DNA from 4 places in the Pseudomonas sp. B7 genome. Region 3 is predicted to be linked to each of the others. Evidence: predicted binding sites of a transcription regulator. Region 3 holds the regulator's gene; each other region holds the start of a gene.
What was found. The regulator sigma-54, encoded in region 3, starts transcription at its own class of promoters, with help from an activator protein. The targets are predictions, from matches to a motif close to ANTGGCATNNANNTTGCTNT.

Region 1 (4,854 bases), on a different contig from region 3:
AGCACCGGGGCGATCAGTGCCGCGAATACGGTGCCGGAGTTGCCGGCACCGGCGATGCCCATCGCCTTGCCCTGATGCTCCGGCGGATACCACTGCGAGGCCAGGGGCAGGGCCACGGCGAACGAGGCGCCGGCCATACCGAGGAACAAACCGAGCAGCAGGGCCTGTTCATAACTGTGGATGCCCAGTTTCCAGGCACCGAACAGCGCACAGATCACGATCACCTGGCCGATCAGCCCGGCGGTTTTCGGCGACAGGCGATCGGCGAGCATGCCCATCGCAAAACGCAGTACCGCGCCGGCCAGAATCGGCGTGGCGACCACAAGACCGCGCTGCTGGGTAGTCAGGTGCAGATCGCCAGCAATCTGCACCGCCAGCGGGCCGAGCAGGTACCAGACCATGAAGCTCAGGTCGAAATACAGGAAGGCCGCGAACAGGGTCGGGGTGTGGCCGGATTTCCAGAAGCTTTTATTCATCGCGCACCTCAGCTGTAGAGAATCTCGAGAAGGAGTCAGAACCAGCACAGTGGGGCGCCGCCACGGCCGCACCACCGGCCCCGGGCTGTGGGGCCAAAACGCAAAAACGCCGCTACCCGGATCGCCGAAAGGGGCGAAGAAGGTGAGCGACGTCTTTGTCGTAGGTGGGGCAACCGCCGTTGGTTACCTGTAGGGATTGCCTAGCGAGATTTGTGCCAGCTCAGCCAAGCAACTCGCTCATCGCGATGATCTGCTCTGCCACCTGAATCAGTTTCTGCTGGCGGCTCATGGCCTGGCGGCGCATCAGGGTGTAGGCCTCTTCTTCGTTGCAGTCCTTCATTTTCATCAGCAGTCCTTTGGCCAGTTCGATGCGCTTGCGCTCGGCCAGTTGCTGGTCGCGGGCCTGAAGCTGGGCGCGCAAGGCCTGGTCGCTTTCGAAGCGGGCCATCGCCACGTCGAGAATCGGCTGCAAGCGTTGTGCATGAATGCCTTCGACGATGTAGGCACTGACCCCGGACTTGATCGCCTGACGCATCACGCCGGGGTCATGTTCGTCGGTGAACATCACGATCGGCCGGGGCTGGTCGCGGCTGACCAGCACCACTTGCTCCATCACATCGCGGCTCGGTGACTCGGTATCGATCAGGATCACGTCCGGACGCACCGTTTCGACGCGCGCCGGCAAATCGATGGTCAGGCCCGACTCATCGATCACCTCGAAACCGGCCTCGGTCAGCGCGGCTTTCAGGCGCCCGACTTTTTTCGCGGTGTCGTTGATCAGCAGAATGCGCAGCATGTTCGCGGTCTCCTGTCAGCGCTGGGCGAGAAGGGTGGCGCTGTCGCTCAGCGCGTGGAGCTTGAAGCTTCGGGCGTAGGCGGCAGGATCGCTGCCGTCCCAGATTTTGCCGTCGATCAACTGGCTGCTGCGCATGTCCTTGCCCCATGGCGCGACGCCCACGGCAGTTGCCGCGTCGCGATAGATCTCCAGTTGTTGCACCTGCCGGGCGACAGCGAGGTAATCCGGGTCATCGCGCAGCAAGCCCCAGCGGCGGAACTGGGTCATGAACCACATGCCATCCGACAGATACGGCAGATTCACCGCGCCATCGCCGTGAAAGCGCAGGGCGTGCGGGTCCTGCCAGCGATTGCCCAGTCCATCGTCGTAATCGCCGAGAAAGCGCGGTTCGATGCAGGACACCGGGGCGTCGAGGTATTCCGCAGCGCTCAGCAACTGCGCGGTGCTGCGGCGGTTTTCCGGGCTTTCTTCAATGAAGCGGCTGGCTTCGAGGATCGCCATCACCAGCGCCCGGGCGGTGTTGGGGTACTGCTCGACGAAGGCGCGGGTGCAGCCGAGGACTTTTTCCGGGTGATCGGGCCAGATGGTCTGGCTGGTGGCCAGCGTGAAGCCGAGACTCTGTTGCACGGCGCTGGCCGCCCACGGCTCGCCGACACAGAAGCCATCAATGCGTCCGGCCTGCAAGTGCGCGACCATTTGCGGTGGCGGCACCACCACGCTGTCGACATCCTGCAACGGATGAATGCCCTGGCTCGCCAGCCAGTAATACAACCACATGGCATGGGTGCCGGTCGGGAAGGTCTGGGCGAAGGTCAGTTTTGCGCGGGTTTGGTGCACATGGTGGTGCAGCGCTTCAGGACCGGTCACGCCCAGGCCCTGCAAACCGTGGGACAGGTTCAGGCTCTGGCCGTTCTGGTTCAGGCCCATCAGTACCGCCATGTCGGTTGACGCGACGCCGCCGATGCCCAGATGCACCGCGTAGATCAGGCCGTAAAGGCTGTGGGCGGCATCGAGTTCGCCGCTGACCAGATTGTCCCGCAGGTTGGCCCAGGAACTCTGGCGCTTGAGATTCAGGGTCAAGCCGTAAGGCTGGGCAAAGCCCTGGGTGGCGGCGACCACCAGCGAGGCGCAGTCGCTCAGGGCCATGAAACCCAGGTTGATCGCGCTTTTTTCCGGGGCATCGCTGCCGTTGACCCAGGCCAGCGGCCCGGCGGAGGTTTGAGTCATGAAAGCCACCCTCAAAAAAAACGTCGTCCCAGGCTTTGCCCGCGCAAAACCGAGAGACGACGCCATTGTCTTTGCCTGCGCGCCACCATTGGCCTGCGGGCTGATGCCGAGGAGGGTGCAAGGCATATGCCATGCGCACCGATTTACCCGTGCGCCTCGCGCGGCGGGGCGATGCCCGGCTATAATCGCCGCCTCTTTTCGCCGCCCGAGTCATAGCCGCCCATGTACACCCTGGCCCGTCAGCTGTTGTTCAAACTTTCCCCGGAAACCTCCCACGATCTGTCGCTGGATCTGATCGGCGCGGGCGGGCGTTTGGGCCTCAATGGCTTGCTGTGCAAGGCGCCGGCGTCGTTGCCGGTAAACGTCATGGGCCTGCAGTTCCCGAACCCTGTCGGTCTGGCGGCCGGTCTGGACAAGAACGGCGCGGCCATCGATGGCTTCGCCCAGCTGGGGTTCGGTTTTGTCGAAATCGGCACCGTGACCCCGCGCCCGCAGCCGGGCAATCCGAAACCACGGATTTTCCGCCTGCCGGAAGCCGAGGCGATCATCAACCGCATGGGTTTCAACAACCTCGGTGTGGATAACCTGCTGGCGCGGGTGGCGGCGGCCAAATACAAGGGCGTGCTGGGGATCAACATCGGCAAGAACTTCGACACCCCGGTCGAGCGCGCCGTGGATGACTACCTGATCTGCCTGGACAAGGTCTACGCCCACGCCAGTTACGTCACGGTCAACGTCAGCTCGCCGAACACTCCGGGCCTGCGCAGCCTGCAATTCGGTGATTCGCTCAAGCAATTGCTGGCGGACCTGGCCACGCGCCGCGCCGAACTGGCCCTGCGCCACGGCAAACATGTACCGCTGGCGATCAAGATCGCGCCGGACATGACCGACGAAGAAACCGCGCAAGTCGCCCAGGCGCTGATCGAAACCGGGATGGACGCGGTGATCGCCACCAACACCACCCTCAGCCGCGTGGGCGTCGAAGGCATGGAACACGGTGACGAGGCGGGCGGTCTGTCCGGCGCGCCGGTGCGTGAGAAGAGCACCCACACCGTGAAAGTGCTGGCGTCCGAGCTGGGCGGCAAGCTGCCGATCATCGCGGCGGGCGGCATCACCGAAGGCAAGCATGCGGCCGAGAAGATCGCTGCCGGCGCGAGCCTGGTGCAGATCTACTCCGGCTTCATCTATAAGGGCCCGGCGCTGATCCGCGAATCGGTGGACGCGATCGCCGCCAAGCGCTGATTTGCGGATTTAAAAGGCAGGCATAAAAAAGGGCTCCTCGAAGGAGCCCCTGGGCCGTAGCCCGCCGTCCGGGAAGGACGTGCATGGTGATCAGGTCGTTACGAAATCAGATTGTCGTGTCGCAATAAGTGCCCTGTGTCAGCCGACGGCGTGAAGTTCGTTGAGTCTGTGGATTCCCGCAGTGCCGGTCATACCGTCCCAGTTGTCGCCGCGTCCTTCTCGCCAGCCGTTGATCCAGGCTTGACGTACCGACGGTAGAGTAAATGGGCAAAGCTCACGGGATTTGCCACCAACGCCATATTGATATCCGCGCAAAAATGCTCTTTCCAACGGATCACGCTTAAGTCTTCTCATAGGGTGTTTCCCTCACTTGTTGACTGTTTTTGTCGCGTCGACCTCAACTGAGGTCTGGCAGAAAAACTCTGCCGTTGGCGGCTCGCTGCCGGCGTGGCGAGCCAAGGTGTTGACGCCGTTGCGACGTCAACCTGTGTCCAGTTCTAACCAATGAGTCACATCGATGGAATGACCGTTTTGTCATAAGGACGTAACGAAAAAGATGCTATGGCCATAAGTAACCGCGTATTTATCCAGCGTCTGTTGGCCAAACCCCGGTATGATCGGCCCCGCGCTGGATGATGAGGTTAATCCTTTAGTGAGAATGACCCACGTTTACGCTGGGGTACTATTCGACGAAGGGTTGCTTTGAGTCATTTTGTTGCTTCAACTTTTTTATCTGTCCCGGCATCTAAGCTCTTTTAACCCGAGCAGCGGGGATGGAACGGCACACCTTCGTGCCACGCGGGCGCTCTTGTAGAAAAGCGCCTGATTGAAAACCGGATCGGCAATGCGTTGCCGGTTCATCAGCCAAAGGCTCTGGAAAAACCATGTCCGACCGTTTCGAACTCTTCCTCACTTGCCCCAAAGGCCTTGAAGGCCTGCTCATCGAGGAAGCCGTCGGGCTTGGCCTTGAAGAGGCCCGCGAACACACCTCCGCCGTGCGTGGCATGGCGACCATGGAAACCGCTTATCGCCTGTGCCTCTGGTCGCGTCTGGCCAACCGGGTGCTGCTGGTGCTCAAGCGCTTCCCGATGAAAAACGCCGAAGACCTGTACC
Region 2 (4,854 bases), on a different contig from region 3:
AAACTGCTTGCTGGCGAGCAATTCGAAAAAGGTCTGGAAAGGGATCAGCGCCGGGACGCGGGCAACCTGCCAACCGGTGGTCTCGCCGAGCACCTTGTTGATCTCGCCCAGTTGCGGAATGCGGTCGTGGGGCAGACCGAGTTTTTCGATACCGTCCAGGTATTCCTGGCACGCACGACCCTCGATCACTTTCAACTGGCGGGTGATCAGCGTGTTCCACACCGCGTGTTCTTCGGCGGGGTAGTCGATAAAACCTTGCGCATCGGGCTCGCGGGCCACGTATTGCGTCTGCTTCATACTGCTCTCCTGCGAGGGGAATTTCGTTCTTGTTATGTCCTGCGATGGACTGAGAAATACCCCGGAACGTTTGTTGTTGCAGCAGGTTGAAGACTGGTTGAGTAGGAAAAGTCTCTTTAATTCGTAAAATTTTCGTTACGCTTCGCGCGATAAGTCGTGTTTACGGTGACTGTCGGGTTTGAAAAGGCCGATGGCTGTCACATAATCTTGACGACTATCTTGCGCGCTGCGCAGAAAATTCCGGCGTCAGACCGCCTCTTCACCTGTTTCGGGCCTTTATATGCGTATCAAAGTCCACTGCCAGAACCGCATCGGCATCCTGCGCGACATTCTCAATCTGCTGGTGGAGTACGGGATCAACGTCGCCCGTGGCGAGGTGGGCGGTGAGCATGGCAACGCGATCTACCTGCATTGCCCGAACCTGATCAACATTCAGTTCCAGGCGTTGCGACCCAAGTTCGAGGCGATTGCCGGGGTGTTCGGCGTCAAGCGGGTAGGGTTGATGCCCAGCGAGCGGCGGCACATGGAGTTGAATGCGCTGCTCGGCGCGCTGGAGTTTCCGGTGCTGTCGATCGACATGGGCGGCTCCATCGTTGCCGCCAACCGTGCGGCAGCGCAGTCGCTCGGAGTACGGGTGGACGAGGTGCCGGGGATTCCGTTGTCGCGTTACGCCGAAGATTTCGATCTGCCGGAACTGGTGCGCGCCAACAAATCGCGAATCAACGGCATGCGGGTCAAGGTCAAGGGCGACATCTTTCTGGCCGACATCGCGCCGCTGCAATCGGAACACGACGACAGCGAGGCCATGGCTGGCGCAGTGCTGACGCTGCACCGCGCAGACCGGGTCGGCGAGCGCATCTATAACGTGCGCAAACAAGAGCTGCGTGGCTTCGATAGCATCTTCCAGAGCTCCAAGGTGATGGCAGCGGTGGTGCGCGAGGCCCGGCGCATGGCGCCGCTGGATGCGCCGTTGTTGATTGAGGGCGAAACCGGCACCGGCAAGGAATTGCTGGCGCGGGCCTGCCACCTGGCGAGCCCGCGTGGTCAGTCGCCGCTGATGGCGCTCAACTGCGCGGGGCTGCCGGAGTCGATGGCCGAGACCGAACTGTTCGGCTACGGCCCCGGTGCCTTTGAGGGCGCGCGGGCCGAAGGCAAGCTCGGGCTGCTGGAGCTGACGGCGGGCGGCACGCTGTTCCTCGATGGTGTCGGCGAAATGAGCCCGCGCTTGCAGGTGAAACTGCTGCGATTCCTGCAGGACGGCTGCTTCCGCCGTGTGGGCAGTGATGAAGAGGTTTACCTCGATGTGCGGGTGATCTGCGCAACCCAGGTCGACCTGTCGGAGCTGTGCGCGCGCGGCGAATTTCGCCAGGATCTGTATCACCGCTTGAACGTGCTGTCGCTGCACATCCCGCCACTGCGCGAATGCCTCGACGGTTTGACGCCGCTGGTGGAGCACTTTCTCGATCAGGCCAGTCGACAGATCGGCTGCCCGCTGCCGAAACTGGCGCCGGCGGCGATGGACCGGCTCAGTCACTACCATTGGCCGGGCAATGTGCGGCAACTGGAGAACGTGCTGTTCCAGGCGGTTTCGCTGTGCGACGGCGGCACGGTCAAGGCCGAGCACATTCGCCTGCCGGATTACGGCGTGCGTCAGCCGCTTGGCGATTTCTCCCTCGAAGGCGGGCTGGACGAGATTGTTGGGCGCTTCGAGAAGGCGGTGCTGGAGCGCTTGTATTCCGAGCATCCGAGCAGCCGGCAACTGGGCAAGCGGCTCGGGGTTTCCCATACGACCATCGCCAACAAGTTGCGTGAGTACGAAGTCGGCAAGGACGCGTCGGAGTGATCACGGCCGGATCGGGTGTTTGCCGCCAAGCGGCATGACACCGCCGGTTTTTCGTCTTCGATACATTTCCCTCCTCTCGGCAAAATCCCTCAAGTCCTTTGTTTATCGGGTCCTCGGCCGCCAGAAAAAAGTTGGTCTGCAAATTGCTTATGGCTCAGCAGTACAGCGGTGGGCGGCAAACGTCCGGCATGCAGAGGAAAGAGTGTGGACAAGTACCTTTATGTGGCAATGACCGGCGCCAGCCAGAACGCACTGGCGCAAAAGGCTCATGCCAACAACCTGGCGAACATCTCCACCAACGGTTTTCAGCGCGACCTGGAACAGGCGCGTTCGATGCCGGTGTTCGGTGACAGCTTTCCGGCGCGTGCGTTTGCCATGAGCGAACGGCCCGCCACCGACTTCACGCCGGGGTCGCTGGTGCAGACCGGCCGTGACCTCGACGTGGCCGTCAGCGGCAACGGTTTCATTGCCGTGCAGAACCCCAACGGCGGCGAAAGCTACGTGCGCACCGGCAGCCTGAATATCGACGCCCTTGGCGTCTTGCGTGCCGGCAATGGCATGCCGGTCATGGGCAATGGCGGGCCGATCGCGGTGCCGCCGGAGCAACAGGTGGAAGTTGGCGAAGACGGCACCATCAGCATTCGTGCGATGGGCGAAGGCCCGCGGGTCATGGCCGAAGTCGATCGCATCAAGCTGGTCAACCCGGACATCAAGAACATGAACAAGGGCCTGGACGGTTCGATCTACACCAAGGACGGCCAGCCTGCGCCGGCCGATGCCAACGTCAAACTGGTGTCGGGGTTCCTGGAGTCGAGCAACGTCAATGCCGTGGAAGAGATGACGTCGGTGCTGGCCCTGGCCAAGCAGTTCGAACTGCACGTCAAGATGATGAACACCGCCAAAGACGACGACCAGGCCATGGCTCGGGTCTTGCAGATCAGCTAATTATCAGAACGTCGCGCCGTAAAACAGGCGCACGAGGAGAATCGAATGCTTCCGGCTCTATGGGTTGCCAAAACCGGTCTGTCCGCCCAGGACACCAATCTGACCACCATTTCCAACAACCTGGCGAACGTGTCGACCACGGGTTTCAAACGTGACCGCGCCGAGTTCCAGGACCTGCTCTATCAGATCAAGCGTCAGCCAGGCGCCCAGTCGACCCAGGACAGCGAACTGCCGTCGGGTCTGCAAGTGGGTACCGGTGTGCGCATCGTCGGCACCCAGAAAAACTTCACCGCCGGCAGCCTGCAAACCACCGAGCAGCCGCTGGACATGGCCATCGACGGTCGCGGTTTCTTCCAGATCCTGCAGCCGGACGGCACCACGTCCTACACCCGTGACGGTACTTTCCACCTCGACTCCAACGGCCAGATCGTCAACGCCAGCGGTTTCGCCCTGGAACCGGCCATCGTCATCCCGAACAACGCCCAGACCTTCACCGTAGGTCGTGACGGCACCGTGTCGATCACCGTCGCCGGCAACCCTGCCGCTCAGGTGATCGGCAACCTGCAAACCGCTGACTTCATCAACCCGGCCGGTCTGCAAGCGGTGGGCAACAACCTGTTCCTGGAAACCGCCGCTTCCGGTGCGCCGCAAGTCGGTACTCCGGGCCTGAACGGTTTCGGCACCACGCTGCAGAACACCCTGGAAACCTCCAACGTCAGCACCGTGGAAGAGATGGTCAACATGATCACCACCCAGCGCGCGTACGAGATGAACTCCAAGGTGATCTCCACCGCCGACCAGATGCTCTCGTTCGTAACGCAGAATCTGTAATCAAGTCTATGAGGCGGCCATGAGGTCGCCTGCAACACCGTGAGGTAAGGGTCATGAAGCGCTTTGTATCTGTTGTGGCATTGAGCGGGGTCGTCTCGCTCGCGGGCTGCGTCGCTCCGACGCCCAAGCCCAATGATCCTTACTACGCCCCGGTGTTGCCGCGCACACCGTTGCCGTCGGCCGCCAACAACGGCTCGATCTATCAGGCCGGTTTCGAGCAGAACCTGTACAGCGACCGCAAGGCATTCCGGGTCGGTGACATCATCACCATCACCCTGAACGAGAGGACCCAGGCCAGCAAGAACGCCAACTCGCAGGTGGCCAAGAACAGCAAGACCGGCATCGGCCTGACGTCGCTGTTCGGCGGCAGCGCCACCACCAACAACCCGTTGGGCGGTAACGACCTGAGCCTGGATGTCGGTTACAGCGGCGACCGCGCGACCAAGGGTGACAGCAAGGCGGCCCAGGGCAACACCCTGACCGGCTCGATCACCGTGACCGTCGCCGACGTGCTGCCCAACGGCATCATCGCCGTGCGTGGCGAGAAGTGGATGACCCTCAACACCGGCGACGAGCTGGTGCGGATCGCCGGTCTCGTGCGGGCCGATGACATCGCCACCGACAACACCGTGTCTTCGACCCGGGTCGCCGATGCACGCATCACCTACTCGGGCACCGGTTCGTTCGCCGATGCGAGTCAGCCAGGCTGGTTCGACCGTTTCTTCCTCAGCCCGCTGTTCCCTTTCTAGGTGGCTACGTTGAATTTCAAGAGCCTCATGCTCGCTGCGGCGTTGATGTCTGCAGCCTTTGGTGCCCACGCCGAGCGGCTGAAAGATATCGCCAGCATTTCCGGCGTGCGTTCCAACCAGTTGATCGGCTATGGCCTGGTGGTCGGTCTTAACGGTACCGGCGACCAGACCACGCAGACCCCGTTCACC
Region 3 (4,854 bases):
GCTTACCTTGGTGATGACCTGCCCGACCTGCCGGTGATCCGCCGTGTGGGGCTGGGCATGGCCGTAGCCAACGCCGCTGCCTTCGTGCGCGAACACGCTCATGGCGTCACCCAGGCCCGTGGCGGCGAAGGTGCCGCCCGCGAATTCTGCGAACTGATCCTGCGCGCCCAAGGCAGCCTCGACGCCGCCAACAACGCGTACCTGTGAGTCCAACCATGTTTAGCAAAAAGTTTCGCAACATCCTGCTGTTCGGTTGCATCGCAGCGATTTTCGGTGCGGTGGGCTACTGGAACATCAGCCCTGAGCGCTTTCTCGACAAGCCCCCCGTCTCGGCGGCGGAGAGCCCGATCGACTGGTATGCGACCAATACTCACACGATCCAGTACCTTGAAGACGGCAAAGTGCAGTACGAAATGACGTCCGAGAAGGCAGAGCACGTCAAGGTGACCGACATTACACTGGTCACCAAGCCCGATCTGAACATGTTCCGCGGCACCGATTTCCCATGGCACGTGACCAGTGAACGCGGTGAAGTGAACTCCGGTGGCACCGAGGTCGAGTTGATCGACTCGGTACGCGTCAAGCGCACCGACGAAAAGAACCGCGACACCTTGATCACCTCCACTCGCATGACGGTGTTCCCGCAGCAGCAATATGCGCAGACCCAGCAACCCGTTAGAATCGACGGCGCTGGCGGTGTATCGACTGGCGTGGGAATGAAAGCGTATTTGAAGGAAAGCAGGATACACCTGCTATCGAACGTAAGAGGACAGTATGAGGCTCGTTAAAACCCTCCCTATTTTGCTCAGTCTGGGCGCAGCACTGGGAAGCGTGAGCGCCTGGGCTCTGCCGAACGATAGTCAGCAACCGATCCGCATCCAGGCTGACGATGCTCAGCTCGATGACAAGAATGGCATCGCGACCTACAAGGGCGACGTGATCATTACCCAGGGCTCGATGATCGTCAAAGGCAATACCGTGACCATGACCCGTGCGCCCAATGGCGATATCGATGTCGTGACCTCGGTGGGCAACCTGGCCTACTTCGAGCAATTGCAGACCCAGGGCGACGCCAAGCCGGTCCAGGGCTACGGCGTGACCATTCAGTACCACGCGCAGCAGAACCGCGTTGTGCTGATCGACAAGGCCAAGGTCGTCGACAAGGACAACAACGTCACTCAAGGCGAAAAAATCGTCTATGACACGGTGAAGAAACTGGCCAGTGCCGGTCGCGCCACCGGCAGCAAGGTCACCGAAGCGCGTCCGCGCATCGACATGGTGATCCAGCCGAAGAAGAAAACCGACGAGAAGACCCAGTAATGGCAACCCTGAAAGCTCAGCACCTGGCCAAGGCCTATAAAAGCCGCCAGGTCGTGCGTGACGTCAGCCTGTCGATCGACAGCGGCCAGATCGTCGGCCTGCTCGGTCCGAACGGTGCAGGCAAGACCACCTGCTTCTACATGATCGTCGGCCTGGTTCAGGCCGATCAAGGTCGCGTACTGATCGACGACCTGGACGTCAGCCACCAGCCGATGCATGGCCGTGCGAAGGCCGGTATCGGCTATCTGCCGCAAGAAGCGTCGATCTTCCGCAAACTGTCGGTGGCCGACAACATCATGGCCATCCTCGAGACCCGTCAGGAACTCGACAAGGCAGGTCGTCGCAAGGAGCTGGAAAGCCTGCTGCAGGAATTCCACATCAGCCACATCCGCGACAACCTCGGCATGAGCCTGTCCGGTGGTGAGCGCCGCCGCGTGGAAATCGCCCGAGCGTTGGCCACGGCACCGAAATTCATCCTGCTCGACGAACCGTTCGCCGGTGTCGACCCGATCTCGGTCGGCGACATCAAGCAGATCATCCATCACCTCAAGGCCAAGGGGATCGGCGTACTGATCACCGACCACAACGTCCGCGAGACGCTGGATATCTGCGAAACCGCCTACATCGTCAACGACGGCCAGTTGATCGCCGAAGGCGACTCAGAAACCATCCTCGCCAACAATCTGGTGAAGGAAGTCTATCTGGGTCACGAGTTCCGCCTGTAAGCGTGACAGCATTCGACCAGCCGTCCGGGTGCTGTAACATTGAAGCGCCTTTTTATACGCTTTTATTGTTACAGCGCTCTAGGCAAACACGACAGTTTCAGGCATATAATTTGCTTAAGTTTGGCGCTTCGGCGCCCTGTAGTGGATGGCGCATAGCGCCGGCGAATAAGGTGTTAAGCCCCTGCCATGAAACCATCGCTAGTCTTGAGAATGGGCCAGCAGCTGACGATGACACCGCAGCTGCAACAGGCCATCCGCCTGCTCCAATTGTCGACCCTGGATCTGCAACAGGAAATCCAGGAGGCTCTGGAATCCAATCCGATGCTCGAACGCCAGGAAGACGGCGACGACTTCGACAACTCCGATCCCATGGCCGACAACGCCGAACAGAAGCCCAACACCGAGATCCAGGAACCCTCCTATCAGGAGACCGCGCCGACAGTCGACAACCTCGAAGACGGCGAATGGAACGAGCGCATCCCCAACGAACTGCCCGTCGACACCGCTTGGGAAGACGTCTATCAGACCAGCGCCAGCAGCCTGCCGAGCAGCGATGATGACGAGTGGGACTTCACCACCCGCACCTCCGCCGGCGAGAGCCTGCAAAGTCACCTGCTGTGGCAGTTGAACCTTGCCCCGATGTCCGACACCGATCGCCTGATCGCTGTCACCCTGATCGATTGCATCAACAATCAGGGTTACCTCGACGAAACCCTCGAAGAAATCCTCGACGCCTTCGATCCGGAACTCGACATCGAGCTGGACGAAATCGAAGCCGTCCTGCACCGCATCCAGCAGTTCGAACCGGCCGGCATCGGCGCACGCAACCTGGGCGAATGCCTGTTGCTGCAATTGCGCCAGCTGTCGGCCAAGACCCCTTGGCTGGCAGAGGCCAAGCGTCTGGTCACCGATTACATCGACCTGCTCGGCAGCCGCGACTACAGCCAGCTGATGCGCCGCATGAAGCTCAAGGAAGACGAACTGCGCCAAGTCATCGAACTGGTGCAGAGCCTCAACCCGCGCCCCGGCTCTCAGATCGAATCCACCGAAGCCGAATACGTGGTACCTGACGTCATCGTACGCAAGGACAACGAGCGCTGGCTGGTCGAGCTGAACCAGGAATCGGTGCCGCGCCTGCGGGTCAACGCCCAGTACGCCGGTTTCGTGCGCCGCGCCGACACCAGCGCCGACAACACCTTCATGCGCAATCAGTTGCAGGAAGCCCGCTGGTTCATCAAGAGCCTGCAGAGCCGCAACGAAACCCTGATGAAAGTAGCGACCCAGATCGTCGAGCACCAGCGCGGCTTTCTGGAATACGGCGACGAAGCGATGAAGCCGCTGGTCCTGCATGACATCGCTGAAGCGGTGGGCATGCACGAGTCGACGATTTCCCGCGTGACCACGCAAAAGTTCATGCATACCCCGCGAGGCATATATGAACTGAAATACTTTTTCTCCAGCCATGTGAGCACTTCAGAAGGCGGTGAATGCTCGTCCACGGCGATCCGCGCGATCATCAAGAAACTGGTTGCCGCGGAAAATCAGAAAAAGCCGTTGAGTGACAGCAAGATCGCTGGTTTACTGGAGGCACAAGGCATTCAGGTGGCTCGCCGCACCGTCGCCAAGTACCGCGAATCCCTCGGGATCGCGCCTTCGAGCGAACGCAAGCGGTTGATGTAAGCCACGTTACAGCGTTCCAGTGGCAGGCTTTTCGGCCTGCCGCTTTATGCACTGGCAACGAAGGAGAAGCTGTATGCAAGTCAACATCAGTGGACACCAACTGGAAGTTACCCAGCCTCTGCGCGAGTACATCGAGCTCAAGCTCAAGAAGCTCGAAGGGCATTTCGACAAGATCACCAACGTACAGGTCACGATGTGCGTCGAAAAGCTGAAGCAGAAAATCGAAGCCACGCTGCATATTCCCGGCAATGAGGTCGTCGCAAACGCGGAACATACCGATATGTACGCTGCGATCGACGCGTTGACCGACAAGCTTGATAAACAACTCAAAAAGCATAAGGAAAAGACCCAGAGCCTGCTTCAGGGCGCTACCGGTCGATAACCCCCAACCCCATGATCCGACTTGAAAGTATCCTGACCCCCGGCCGTTCCCTGGTGAACGTGCCGGGCGGCAGTAAAAAGAAAGCCCTCGAACAAATTGCCAACCTGATCGCCCGGGAAGTTCCGGATCTGGAGATGCAAGATGTCTTCGAGGCATTGATTGCCCGTGAAAAACTGGGTTCCACCGGTTTTGGCAACGGCATCGCGATTCCCCACTGCCGCCTCAAGGGCTGCGAAGCGCCGATCAGTGCGCTGATGCACCTTGATGCTCCTATCGATTTCGACGCTATCGACGGCGCGCCTGTGGACCTGCTGTTCGTCCTGCTGGTGCCCGAAGCCGCCACCGATGCGCACCTGGAGCTGTTACGCCAGATCGCCAGCATGCTCGACCGCAAGGACGTGCGCGATCGACTGCGCAGCGCGCCAAGCAACGAAGCCCTGTACCAGGTTGTACTGGAAGAGCAGAACAGGCCGTAATCATGCGCTTGATCATTGTCAGCGGCCGTTCCGGCTCGGGTAAAAGTACCGCCCTGGATGTCCTTGAGGACAACGGTTACTACTGCATTGATAACCTGCCGGCCGGCCTGCTGCCGGAGCTGGCCGAACGTGCCCTGATTCACACCGAACTGGCGCAGCCACTGGTGGCGGTATCGATCGACGCACGCAATCTGCCGAGCCATCTGAGCCGATTTCCGGAATTGCTCGAGGACGTACGCGCCAAGCATATTCAATGCGATGTCCTGTATCT
Region 4 (4,854 bases), on a different contig from region 3:
GGGCCGGACCTGAATATTCCGTACAACCCGACCGAGTACTTCGGCGCGGACTTCCTCAAGCGCTACATCCGCGATCCGCAGAGTCTGCGTCAGTGGCCGCAGGCGAAGATGCCGGGGTTTACCGCCGAGGTGTTGCCGGATGCGGATCTGCAGAAACTGATCGGGTATTTGCAGCACATGGCCGGGCGCAAGGTTGCGCCCGCCAAGTAAACCGACCACTTCGTTTACTGCTGCTGCACCGAGATGATTGGTGCTGGTGTCGGCGACACCAGCACTTTCGCGTGCATCTGCTCTGACCCGCCGCCCCGGCGCATGCCGCGCACCGGGCAGGCGTCGAGGTAATCCAGCCCCACCGCCAGTTTCAGGTGCCGCTCCGGCCGCGCCAGTTCATTGGTCACGTCAAAGCTGTACCAGGCGTCATCGATCCAGGCTTCGGCCCAGGCGTGACTGGCCAGATGCTCGCAATCCTCGTTGTACAGATAACCCGACACATAACGTGACGGCACACCAAGGCTGCGCGCACAGGCGAGAAACGCGTGAGCGTGATCCTGGCAAACACCCGCCCGCCCGGCAAACGCCTCGGCGGCACTGGTGTCGACTTCGGTGGCGCCCGGCTTGTAGGTCATGTGCTGGTTCAGCCCATGCATCAGGTCGATCAGTGCATTGCGGTCCCGTCGCTGCTTGCAGGATTTCTCGGCAAACGCCCGCAACGCCTCGTCAGCTTCGGTCAGCCGGGTGAAACGCAGGAACGGCAGCGCCGACTGACTCTCGTGCTCGGCTTCGCGTAACTCGTCGATATCGACCTGCCCCCGGGCGCCGATGATGATCGCTTCGTGGGGCTCGTCCATGGTCAGGACGTGCAGAATGTTGCCGAACGGATCGAGCTGGGCGCGCACCGGGCGCGGCAGGTCGAGCTGCCAGCTCAGCACGTGCTGACGCTCGCTGTCGTGGGGTGTCAGGCGCAGGTACTGGATGCTCGCGCGCACCTGATCTTCGTAGTGATAGGTGGTCTCGTGGCTGATGGAAAGTCTCATGCGGCCTCCAGGTAGGAACTGTGAATGGCGTTGCCCAGCTGGCGCACCAGCGGGATGAACTCGGTGAGCCAGGCGTGCAGCCCTTCCTCGAGAATTTCTTGAATGCCGGTGTAGCGCAGACGCGCATCCATTTCCGCCGCCAGCCTTTGTGCGGGACGACCGTTGGCCCCCGGCAACTGCGCCAGAATTTGGTCGATCTCTTCGGTGCAGGCCCGCAGCGAACGCGGCACGTCGGCGCGCAACAGCAACAGCTCGGCCACATGCCGGGCGCCCGGCGCATCGCGATAGATTTCGGTGTAGGCCTCGAACGATGACAGCGCCCGCAACAAGGCGCTCCACTGGTAATAGGCGTGAGCGGTGCCGTCGCTGACTGCTTCGGCCTGATCGCCGGCCATTTCGTAACGGGCGTCGAGCAGGCGCAAGGTGTTGTCCGCCCGCTCGATGAAGGTCCCCAGGCGAATGAAACGAAACGCGTCGTTGCGCATGATGGTGCCGTAGGATGCCCCACGGAACAGGTGCGAACGCTCCTTGATCCACTCGCAGAAGCGGCTCATACCATAGCGGCTGAGGCCCTGATTGGCGATCCCGCGAATCTCCAGCCAGGTGGCGTTGATGTTCTCCCACATGTCGGCGGTGATCCGGCCACGCACCGCATGGGCGCTGGCGCGCGCCGCGCCGAGGCAGCTATAGATGCTCGCCGGATTGGCCGCGTCGAGGGCGAAGAAGTGCAGCAAGCGCTCGGCATGCAGCTCGCCGTGGCGTTCCAGGTAATCGTCCAGCGTGCCGGTGATCAGCAGCGGCATCGCCAGTTCGTGCAGACCGTCGCCACGGCCGTCCTGCGGCATCAGCGACAGCGAATAACTGACGTCGAGCATCCGCGCGAGGTTTTCCGCCCGCTCCAGGTAGCGCGACATCCAGTACAGATCCGAGGCAGTTCTACTTAACATGGCAGGCTTCCTTCAATCCTCGACCACCCAGGTGTCCTTGGTTCCGCCGCCCTGGGATGAATTCACCACCAGAGAGCCTTCACGCAGGGCGACACGGGTCAAACCGCCGGGCACGACCCGGGTTTCGCGGCCGGACAATACGAACGGGCGCAGGTCGATATGGCGCGGCGCAATGCCGTTTTCGACAAAGGTCGGACAAGTCGACAGCGACAGCGTCGGTTGCGCGATGTACGCGTGGGGCTTGGCCTTGATCCGCTCGCGGAACGCATCGATTTCCGCGGTGGTCGCCGCCGGCCCCACGAGCATCCCGTAACCACCGGAGCCCTGGGTTTCCTTGACCACCAGATCCGGAAGATTGGCCAGCACGTGGGAAAGTTCAGACGGGTTGCGGCATTGCCAGGTCGGCACGTTCTTCAGGATCGGCTCTTCGTCGAGGTAGAAACGGATCATTTCGGTAACGAACGGATACACCGATTTGTCGTCCGCCACGCCGGTGCCGATGGCATTGGCCAGCACCACGTTGCCGGAGCGATACGACGACAGCAGCCCCGGCACACCGAGCATCGAATCCGGACGGAAGGCCAGCGGATCGAGAAACGCGTCGTCGAGCCGGCGGTAGATCACGTCCACCGCTTTCGGGCCGTCGGTGGTGCGCATGAAGACCTTGTCGTCGCGCACGAACAGGTCCGCGCCCTCCACCAGCTCCACGCCCATTTCCCGGGCGAGAAATGCATGCTCGAAAAACGCGCTGTTGAAGCGTCCCGGCGTCAGCACCACAACACTCGGGTCGTCGATCGGGCTTGAGCTTTTCAGGGTGTCGAGCAGCAGGTTCGGGTAATGGTCGATCGGGGCGATGCGCTGGGCCGCGAACAGTTCGGGGAACAGGCGCATCATCATCTTGCGGTCTTCGAGCATGTAGCTCACGCCGCTTGGTGTGCGCAGGTTGTCCTCGAGCACGTAATAAGTGCCGTCGCCGTCGCGCACCAGATCGACGCCGGAGATGTGCGAATAGATATCGCGGTGCAGGTCCAGCCCCTGCATCGCCAACTGATATTGCTCGTTGGCCAGCACCTGTTCGGCGGGAATGATCCCGGCCTTGATGATGCGTTGCTCGTGGTAAAGGTCGGCGAGGAACATGTTCAGCGCCTTGACCCGCTGGATGCAGCCGCGCTCGACGATCCGCCATTCACTGGCCGGAATGCTGCGCGGAATGGTGTCGAAGGGAATCAGACGCTCTGTCCCCTGCTCGTCCCCGTAGAGCGTGAAGGTGATCCCGGCGCGATGGAACAGCAGATCGGCCTCGCGTCGCCGCTGGGCCAGCAGCTCGTCAGGCGTTTCGGCCAGCCAGCGGGCAAACTCCCGGTAATGCGGGCGGATCTGGCCGCCGGCATCGTACATCTCATCAAAATAGGTGCGGATCATGCCGTACTCCTTGTCACTCCGGACATACAGGCCTTCGCAAGGCCCGTGCCATCGGCATAAACGCTTTGATTTCAATCGGTTGGATATTCACGCCACACGCACCGCACCATTCCTGTGCGGCAAATGCCCCGACCTGATCGCCCCCGCCTCATTGCGACGCAGTCCCGTCGCCTATCACCAGCATAGTCAGAGTTGATTTCACTGCCCGTCGGCGGCTGCGGATAATCCGCGCATCCGCTGCAAAAACGTCGCTGACGAAGTACGCAGCCTCACTGTTCCGGCTTGCCCTGGCAGCCCTCCCGGCCGTAACCCTGACCGGTTTCCTCTCCTTCCGGTCTTCCCTTTCAGCCACCCCCTCAGGTGGCTTTTTTTTGCGCCGGATTCTTGTTTCAGGGTTTTGCCATGAGGCGTTCAGGGGCAGAAACGACAACGGCCGACCCGAAGGTCAGCCGTTGCTCGACGTGTTGCGAGAGTGATCAGTTCAAACGGTGCCGGTTGCGGATCTCCTGTTTCACGCCCCAGCCTTCGATGATGCCGCCCAAGGGCTCGACCACCGCCGAAAAACCCTGCTCGAAATCGCCAATGTCGTCGTAGGTTGCGTACATCACCTTGCTCAATTCCAGAGACCAGGCGCCGTCGTCGCGCGCACTGACCTGGGCATTGATGGATTCACCGCGAAATTTGCCTGCCGCCCTGCGTGCCCGCTCCTCGTCCGGGAAAATGGCGTAGAACTCGATGGGATGGAATCGGGAAAAATCGAAACCGCCTTCTTTCATGCGGCGCAGCACGCTGCTGCTGATGTCTTCTTGATAGGCTGTGCTCATGAATCGTCCCCCTCGCATAGATGGATAGACTTTCCGTATTCCCTGCACTGGCCCACAGGGCCCGGGTGCTTACGGCAACCGCGTTGCCGGCGGGAAACAAGCATGTAGCTGACAAGACCAGACCTTAGCGATCCGTTCGCTGATCTCGCTTGCAGAGTAGCCCCAAGATAGAGCCGCTGCCAAGGCCTGGTACATGAAGAAAATGAAGATTCAGATTGGGGTGATGCTGCGGATTTCGATGCTGTTCTGGGTTTTCAGGCTTTTCACGCCGGCATCGGCGGTGCGCCCTTCCAGATCGTTCAGGTCAAGCTCGGCGGCGACTGGCAGCAATCGTTCCTTGATGAGGCGAGCTGCCCGTTCATGACTGGGGCATTCCTCGCACTCGAAGACTTCGTCGATCGTTTCACCATGATCGTCCACGAAAGTGACTTTCCACTTTGACATCGGAGCCTCCTCGATCAAACCCGCAAATGGGCTTACACCTATCTCGACTTTTAACAGGATTGATCGTTCAAAAGGTTTACACCGATGCAACATGAAAAAAGCCGAGGCCGGCGTGTTTTCGCACACCGGCCTCGGCTTTTTCTGACCCGTGATCGATCAGTCGTTGCTTGGCTTGTTCACCGC

Region 1: a site for sigma-54 is predicted at 2,614-2,633, ahead of JKA62_RS10820 (CmpA/NrtA family ABC transporter substrate-binding protein). Genes of this name have one in related genera too.
Region 2: a site for sigma-54 is predicted at 2,271-2,290, ahead of JKA62_RS21900 (flagellar basal body rod protein FlgF). Genes of this name have one in related genera too.
Region 4: a site for sigma-54 is predicted at 3,437-3,456, ahead of JKA62_RS27880 (circularly permuted type 2 ATP-grasp protein). Genes of this name have one in related genera too.

The regions. Positions count from the first base shown of each region.
Region 1 covers NZ_JAERRE010000003.1:515,347-520,200, reverse strand. The annotation lists gene JKA62_RS10830 (nitrate/nitrite transporter) at 1-476, opposite strand, end outside; gene JKA62_RS10825 (ANTAR domain-containing response regulator) at 697-1,272, opposite strand; gene JKA62_RS10820 (CmpA/NrtA family ABC transporter substrate-binding protein) at 1,288-2,499, opposite strand; gene JKA62_RS10815 (quinone-dependent dihydroorotate dehydrogenase) at 2,722-3,741, shown strand; gene rmf (ribosome modulation factor) at 3,880-4,095, opposite strand; gene rlmKL (bifunctional 23S rRNA (guanine(2069)-N(7))-methyltransferase RlmK/23S rRNA (guanine(2445)-N(2))-methyltransferase RlmL) at 4,626-4,854, shown strand, end outside.
Region 2 covers NZ_JAERRE010000010.1:104,239-109,092, reverse strand. The annotation lists gene phhA (phenylalanine 4-monooxygenase) at 1-297, opposite strand, end outside; gene JKA62_RS21905 (sigma-54-dependent transcriptional regulator) at 578-2,140, shown strand; gene JKA62_RS21900 (flagellar basal body rod protein FlgF) at 2,345-3,085, shown strand; gene flgG (flagellar basal-body rod protein FlgG) at 3,131-3,916, shown strand; gene flgH (flagellar basal body L-ring protein FlgH) at 3,970-4,665, shown strand; gene JKA62_RS21885 (flagellar basal body P-ring protein FlgI) at 4,693-4,854, shown strand, end outside.
Region 3 covers NZ_JAERRE010000008.1:215,265-220,118, reverse strand. The annotation lists gene JKA62_RS19100 (KdsC family phosphatase) at 1-207, shown strand, start outside; gene lptC (LPS export ABC transporter periplasmic protein LptC) at 216-788, shown strand; gene lptA (lipopolysaccharide transport periplasmic protein LptA) at 775-1,320, shown strand; gene lptB (LPS export ABC transporter ATP-binding protein) at 1,320-2,045, shown strand; gene JKA62_RS19080 (RNA polymerase factor sigma-54) at 2,232-3,725, shown strand; gene hpf (ribosome hibernation-promoting factor, HPF/YfiA family) at 3,799-4,107, shown strand; gene ptsN (PTS IIA-like nitrogen regulatory protein PtsN) at 4,119-4,583, shown strand; gene rapZ (RNase adapter RapZ) at 4,586-4,854, shown strand, end outside.
Region 4 covers NZ_JAERRE010000017.1:55,319-60,172, reverse strand. The annotation lists gene JKA62_RS27895 (c-type cytochrome) at 1-210, shown strand, start outside; gene JKA62_RS27890 (transglutaminase family protein) at 225-1,034, opposite strand; gene JKA62_RS27885 (alpha-E domain-containing protein) at 1,031-1,981, opposite strand; gene JKA62_RS27880 (circularly permuted type 2 ATP-grasp protein) at 1,994-3,403, opposite strand; gene JKA62_RS27875 (ribonuclease E inhibitor RraB) at 3,880-4,227, opposite strand; gene JKA62_RS27870 (hypothetical protein) at 4,438-4,671, opposite strand; gene speE (polyamine aminopropyltransferase) at 4,828-4,854, opposite strand, start outside.